One region of the Streptomyces sp. NPDC020845 genome, then DNA from elsewhere that is predicted to be linked to it. Evidence: riboswitches for the same ligand, from Rfam matches in the RefSeq annotation. Region 1 holds a riboswitch; the other holds the start of a gene.
The links. A riboswitch is a leader RNA that binds a small molecule or an ion and turns the genes downstream of it on or off. The one in region 1 is predicted to bind thiamine pyrophosphate.
Positions count from the first base shown of each region.

Region 2: linked by a shared signal. The riboswitch ahead of thiO (glycine oxidase ThiO) and the one ahead of ACH4U7_RS30590 (thiamine ABC transporter substrate binding subunit) in region 1 are both predicted to bind thiamine pyrophosphate.

Region 1 covers NZ_JBIRSJ010000012.1:7,478-10,740, reverse strand. Annotated here, with positions in the region: gene ACH4U7_RS30600 (phosphatidate cytidylyltransferase) at 1-153, shown strand, start outside; gene rlmN (23S rRNA (adenine(2503)-C(2))-methyltransferase RlmN) at 235-1,341, shown strand; TPP riboswitch at 1,402-1,506, shown strand; gene ACH4U7_RS30590 (thiamine ABC transporter substrate binding subunit) at 1,501-2,580, shown strand; gene ACH4U7_RS30585 (ABC transporter permease) at 2,670-3,263, shown strand, end outside.
Region 2 covers NZ_JBIRSJ010000002.1:385,857-389,119, forward strand. Annotated here, with positions in the region: gene ACH4U7_RS05630 (NAD(P)/FAD-dependent oxidoreductase) at 1-764, opposite strand, end outside; TPP riboswitch at 1,070-1,183, shown strand; gene thiO (glycine oxidase ThiO) at 1,180-2,430, shown strand; gene thiS (sulfur carrier protein ThiS) at 2,451-2,651, shown strand; gene ACH4U7_RS05645 (thiazole synthase) at 2,707-3,263, shown strand, end outside.

The DNA of each region.
Region 1 (3,263 bases):
CTCGGCGAGTCCATGATCAAGCGTGACCTGGGCATCAAGGACATGGGCAAGCTGCTGCCCGGCCACGGCGGGATCATGGACCGGCTGGACTCCCTGCTGCCCACCGCGCCCGTGGTCTGGCTGCTGATGGTGGTCTTCGTGGGCGGCGGCTGACCGGCCCCACGCCCCGGCCGTTACGGCCTCGTGCCACGTGTGGCACGAGGCCGTACGCACGTCTGCGACACTGGTTGAACCATGCCCAAGCCCGGAGAACTCACATTCGTCGCGCCGCGCGGAGCCAAGAAGCCCCCGCGGCATCTCGCCGACCTCTCGCCCGCCGAGCGCCGCGAGGCCGTCGCCGCCCTCGGCGAGAAGCCCTTCCGGGCCGGCCAGGTATCGCGCCACTACTTCGCCCGCTACAGCCACGACCCGGCCCAGTGGACCGACATCCCGGCCGCCGCGCGCGAGAAGCTGGCGGCCGGGCTGCTGCCGGACCTGATGAGCGTGGTGCGCCACATCAGCTGCGACGACGACACCACCCGTAAGACCCTGTGGCGGCTGTTCGACGGCACGCTCGTGGAGTCCGTGCTGATGCGCTACCCGGACCGGGTCACCATGTGCATCAGCTCCCAGGCGGGCTGCGGCATGAACTGCCCGTTCTGCGCCACCGGCCAGGCGGGCCTGGACCGCAATCTGTCCACCGCCGAGATCGTGCACCAGATCGTCGACGGGATGCGGGCGCTGCGGGACGGAGAGATCCCCGGTGGCCCGGCGCGGCTGTCCAACATCGTCTTCATGGGCATGGGCGAGCCGCTTGCCAACTACAACCGCGTGGTCGGCGCCATCCGCAGGCTGACCGACCCGGAGCCGGACGGCCTCGGCCTGTCCCAGCGCGGCATCACCGTCTCGACCGTCGGGCTGGTGCCGGCGATGCTGCGGTTCGCCGACGAGGGCTTCAAATGCCGGCTCGCGGTGTCGCTGCACGCGCCCGACGACGAGCTGCGCGACACCCTCGTCCCGGTCAACACCCGCTGGAAGGTCCGCGAGGTTCTGGACGCCGCGTGGGAGTACGCGGAGAAGTCGGGCCGTCGCGTCTCCATCGAGTACGCCCTGATCAGGGACATCAATGACCAGGCATGGCGGGCCGACCTGCTGGGGCGGCTGCTCAAGGGCCGTCGGGTGCACGTCAATCTGATCCCGCTCAACCCGACGCCCGGCTCCAAGTGGACCGCGTCCAGGCCCGAGGACGAGAAGGCGTTCGTGGCCGCCCTGGAGGCACACGGCGTGCCCGTGACCGTCCGGGACACCCGGGGGCAGGAGATCGACGGGGCGTGCGGGCAGCTGGCGGCGGCGGAGCGCTGAGGGCCGGCTGATACGGTGCCCTGGCACCACCTCGCGCATACATCCATCTCGTACAAGTGAACATTCCGACAGGGGAGCGCGAACAGCGCTGAGAGTGCGGCTCGGCCGCAGACCCTCGGACCTGATCCGGGTCATACCGGCGTAGGGAGTCAGCCTCATATGAACAGCCGTCTTCGGCATGCCGTCGCCGCCGCCCTCTTCGGCTCGCTCGGCCTCACCACGCTCGTCGCCTGCGGCGAGGACTCCGGCTCCTCCAAAGGCTCCGGCTCCAAGACCGTGAAGCTGGTCTCGCACGACTCGTTCGCCGCGTCGAAGGCCGTGCTGAGGGAGTTCACCAGGCAGACCGGCTACAAGGTGCAGGTCCTGCCGGGTGGCGACGCCGGGGCGGCCGTCAACCAGGCGATACTTTCCAAATCGCATCCCCAGGGCGACGTTTTCTTCGGGGTCGACAACACCCTGCTCTCCCGCGCGCTCGACAACGACCTGTTCACCCCTTACCAGGCCAAGGGCCTGGACAAGGTCCCGGCGGCCCTCCAGCTCGACGCGGCCGAGCACCGCGTCACCCCGGTCGACTTCGGCGACATCTGCGTCAACTACGACCGCAAGTACTTCGCCGACAAGAAGCTGGCCCCGCCGAAGACCCTCGACGACCTGACCAAGCCCGCCTACAAGAACCTCCTGGTCACCGAGAACGCGGCCACCTCCTCGCCCGGCCTCGCGTTTCTGCTGGGCACGGCCGCCCGGTACGGCGACGACGGCTGGCAGGGCTACTGGAAGAAGCTCAGGGCCAACGGCGTCGAGGTCGTCGACGGCTGGGAGCAGGCGTACTACGACCGCTTCTCCGGTTCGGCCGGCGGCGCCAAGGGCGACCGGCCGCTGGTCGTCTCGTACGCCTCCAGCCCGCCCGCCGAGGTCGTCGACGCCAAGCCGCGGCCCGCGCAGGCCCCTACGGGGGTCGCGACGGGAACCTGCTTCCGGCAGGTGGAATTCGCCGGACTGTTGAAGGGTGCTTCGAACTCCAAGGGCGGCAAGGCGCTGCTGGACTTTCTGCTGACCAAGCGTTTCCAGGAGGACGTGCCGCTCAACATGTACGTCAACCCGGCCCGCGAGGACGCGAAGCTGCCCGAGCTGTTCACGAAGTACGGCGTGAAGATCGCCGACTCGGCCACCCTGGACCCCCGGAAGATCGCCAAGAACCGTGACCAGTGGGTCAAGGCATGGTCCTCGCTCGTCCTGTAAAGCGCCCTGCCACCGCGCCGGATGAGGCGAAGGAGCGCACCGGGCGGCGGCGCGCGCGGCTGCGCGGGGCGGCGCTGCGGCTGGCCCTGATGGCCGTGCCCGCCGCCTTCTTCGCGCTGTTCTTCGTCTATCCGGTGGCCGCCATCGTCACCCGCGGGCTGCGCGTCGACGGTCAGTGGCGGCTGGGCCGCATCGGCGATGTGCTCACCGACCCGGCCGTCCTTGACATCCTGTGGTTCACCGGCTGGCAGGCCGCCGCCTCCACCGTCCTGACGCTGGCGGTCGCGCTGCCCGGCGCGTATGTCTTCGCCCGCTTCGCCTTCCCCGGCAAGCGGCTGCTGCGCGCCGTGGTGACCGTCCCCTTCGTCCTGCCGACCGTCGTCGCGGGCTCGGCGTTCCTGGCCCTGCTCGGCCACGGCGGGCTGCTGGACAGCCTGTGGGGGGTGCGGCTCGACACCTCCGTATGGGCGATCCTCCTCGCGCACGTCTTCTTCAACTACGCGGTGGTGGTACGGACCGTCGGCGGGCTGTGGGCGCAGCTCGACCCGCGGCAGGAGGAGGCCGCGCGCGTCCTCGGCGCGAGCCGCCTGGCCGCGTGGCGGCGGGTGACGCTGCCGGCGCTGGCGCCCGCCGTGGCGGCAGCCGCCCTGATGGTCTTCCTGTTCACCTTCACCTCCTTCGGC
Region 2 (3,263 bases), on a different contig from region 1:
ACGCCCGAGCCCGCCAGCCAGCCCGTGGCGGGCCGCGCCCCGATGCCGACGACCACCGCGTCCGCGCTCAGCCGCGTGCCGTCCTGGAGCAGCACCCCCTGCGCGTCCACGGAGGCCACCTGCGCTCCGGTGACCAGCTCGACGCCGTAGTCGGCGTACCAGCCGGCCATGGGGGCGGCGACCTCGGCCGGAAGGGCGCCCGCCAGCGGGCGGTCGGCGGCCTCCACGACGGTCACGGCGCAGCCCGCCTCGCGCGCCGCCGTGGCGAACTCCGCGCCGATCCAGCCCGCCCCGACCACCACGATCTCGCGCTGCCCGGCGAGCACCGGACGCAGCCGCTCCGCGTCGTCGAGCGTGCGCAGCAGATGCACACCGGGCACGCCCTCGCCGCCGGGCAGGGTGATCGGCTCGGCGCCGGTGGCGATCACCAGGACGTCGTACGACACCGGGCCCGACGCGGTCTCCAGCCGCCGCGCGCCGGTGTCCAGGCCGGTCACGGACACTCCGAGCCGCAGCTCGACGCCGAGCGCGGCGAAGTCCACGTCGAAGGCGGAGCCCTCGGCCTTGCCGAGCAGCACGGCCTTGGACAGCGGCGGCCGGTCGTACGGCTGGTGCGCCTCGGCGCCGAGCAGCAGAATGCCGCCGGTCCAGCCCTGGTCGCGCAGCGCGACAGCGGTCTGCACCCCGGCCATTCCCGCGCCGACGATCACCACTTGCTGCCCGCTGCCCCCCGGGGACGCCGACTTCGTCGTCTCATCGCTCACACGATCACTGTAGGGCGGCGCACGGGGCGCACCGGAGAACCGACTGACGAGATCTCGGGCACAGGGGCGGCCGGGACCCCGGACCGCCCGGCGGGGCTCGCCCTTCCGGGCGGTTCCGGCTAAGCGGCCCCGGGGAAGTAGGAGTGGGTTCCCGCGTCGTCTGGTGCGGTGCATCGCAAGGCGGAGGATCGCCCTCGTAGTGGGCCTACTCGGGCGACTCCGACAACGCAGCGAGGTGCCGTGCCAGGCGGCGTGGGGGCCTGCGCCTACTTCCCCGGGGCAGCTTAGTACTAGGGTTGGCGGGACGAAGCACTCGCGGGAGCCCGACGCAGCGGGCTGAGAGGGAGGCTGAAGCGGCCTCCGACCGTACGAACCTGATCCGGGTCATGCCGGCGAAGGGAGGGGCGTTACGCCCATGCACGCATCTCGCACACCCTCGTCTACGGGGCCTGAGGGGTCGCCGGAAGGGCCGTCGGACGGGCCGCCGGGCCGGCCGTACGACGCGCTGGTCGTCGGCGGCGGCATCATCGGCCTGGTCACGGCGTGGCGGGCGGCCCAGCGGGGCCTGCGCACCGCCGTCGCCGACCCGGCGCCGGGCGGCGGCGCGGCCCAGGTGGCGGCCGGAATGCTCGCGGCCGTCACCGAGCTCCACTACGGCGAGCAGACGCTGCTCGCCCTCAACCTCGCCTCCGCGCGCCGCTATCCGGAGTTCGTGGCCGAACTGGAGGAGGCGAGCGGCCGGGACGTCGGCTTCCGCACCTGCGGCACGCTCGCCGTGGCCTTCGACCCCGACGACCGCGCCCACCTGCGCGAACTCCATGACTTCCAGCGGCGGCTCGGGCTGGAGTCGCAGTGGCTGACAGGGCGCGAATGCCGGCGCCTGGAGCCGATGCTCGCGCCGGGCGTACGCGGGGGCCTGCGCGTCGACGGGGACCACCAGGTCGACCCGCGGCGGCTGGCGGCGGCGCTGCTGACCGCGTGCGAGCGGGCCGGCGTGGTCTTCCACCGCGCCCACGCGGAACGGCTCACGCTCGCGGCGGACCGCGCCACTGGCGTCGAACTCGCCGACGGCACACGGCTGGCGGCCGAGCGCACCGTACTGGCCGCGGGCAGCTTCAGCGGGCGGCTCGCGGGCGTCCCCGAGGGCGCGCTGCCCCCCGTACGCCCCGTCAAGGGCCAGGTGCTGCGGCTGCGCGTACCGCCCGCGTACGCGCCGTTCCTGTCCCGGACCGTACGGGCCGAGGTGCGCGGCGGGCATGTCTATCTGGTGCCGCGCGAGAACGGCGAGCTGGTCGTCGGCGCCACCTCGGAAGAGCTCGGCTGGGACACCACGGTCACCGCGGGCGGCGTCTACGAACTGCTGCGCGACGCGCATGAGCTGGTGCCCGGCATCACCGAGCTGCCGCTCGTCGAGACCCGCGCCGGGCTGCGCCCCGGCTCCCCCGACAACGCGCCGCTGCTCGGCCCCAGCGCACTGCCCGGCCTGCTCGTGGCCACCGGCCACTACCGCAACGGCGTCCTCCTCACGCCCGTCACGGGCGACGTCATGGCCGAGGTGCTGACGCGCGGCGAACTCCCGGACGAGGCCCGGCCGTTCTCCCCGCTGCGCTTCCCGGCCGCGCCCATCGGCCCCACCACCCCCGTACCGCAGGAGCAGCCCGTATGAGCGTGTCCATGAGCGCCTCCATGACCGTCTCCGTGAACGGCGAGCCCCGCGAGCTCCCTGGCGGCACCACCCTCGACCTGCTGGTCGCGGAGCTGACCCCGGCGCGCTCGGGGGTCGCCGCGGCCGTCAACGAACAGGTCGTCCCGCGCGGCCAGTGGCCCGCCACCCCGCTCGGCGACGGAGACCGGGTCGAAGTCCTCACCGCGGTCCAAGGAGGCTGAACCCCAGATGGCCGAGACGATGCACAACACCATGCCCGACACGACGTACGCCACCATGCGCCCCGAACCGGACCCCGACCCGGATCCGCTCACCATCGCGGGGACCGCCTTCTCCTCCCGCCTGATCATGGGCACCGGCGGCGCGCCCAGCCTGGAGGTCATGGAGCGCTCACTGCTCGCCTCCGGTACGGAGCTGACCACCGTCGCGATGCGCCGCCTGGACCCCACCGTCCAGGGCTCGGTCCTGTCGGTGCTCGACCGGCACGGCATCCGCGTGCTGCCCAACACCGCCGGGTGCTTCACGGCCGGTGAGGCGGTGCTGACCGCCCGGCTGGCGCGGGAGGCGCTGGGCACCGACTGGGTCAAGCTGGAGGTGGTGGCCGACGAGCGCACCCTGCTCCCCGACCCGGTCGAGCTGCTGGACGCCGCCGAGACGCTGGTCGACGACGGCTTCACCGTCCTGCCGTACACCAACGACGACCCGGTCCTGGCCCGCAAGCTGGAGGACGTGGGCTGCGCCGCGATCATGCCGCTGGGCTCCCCCATCGGCTCTGGCCTCGGCATCCGCAATCCGCACAACTTCCAGCTGATCGTCGAGCGCGCCACGGTCCC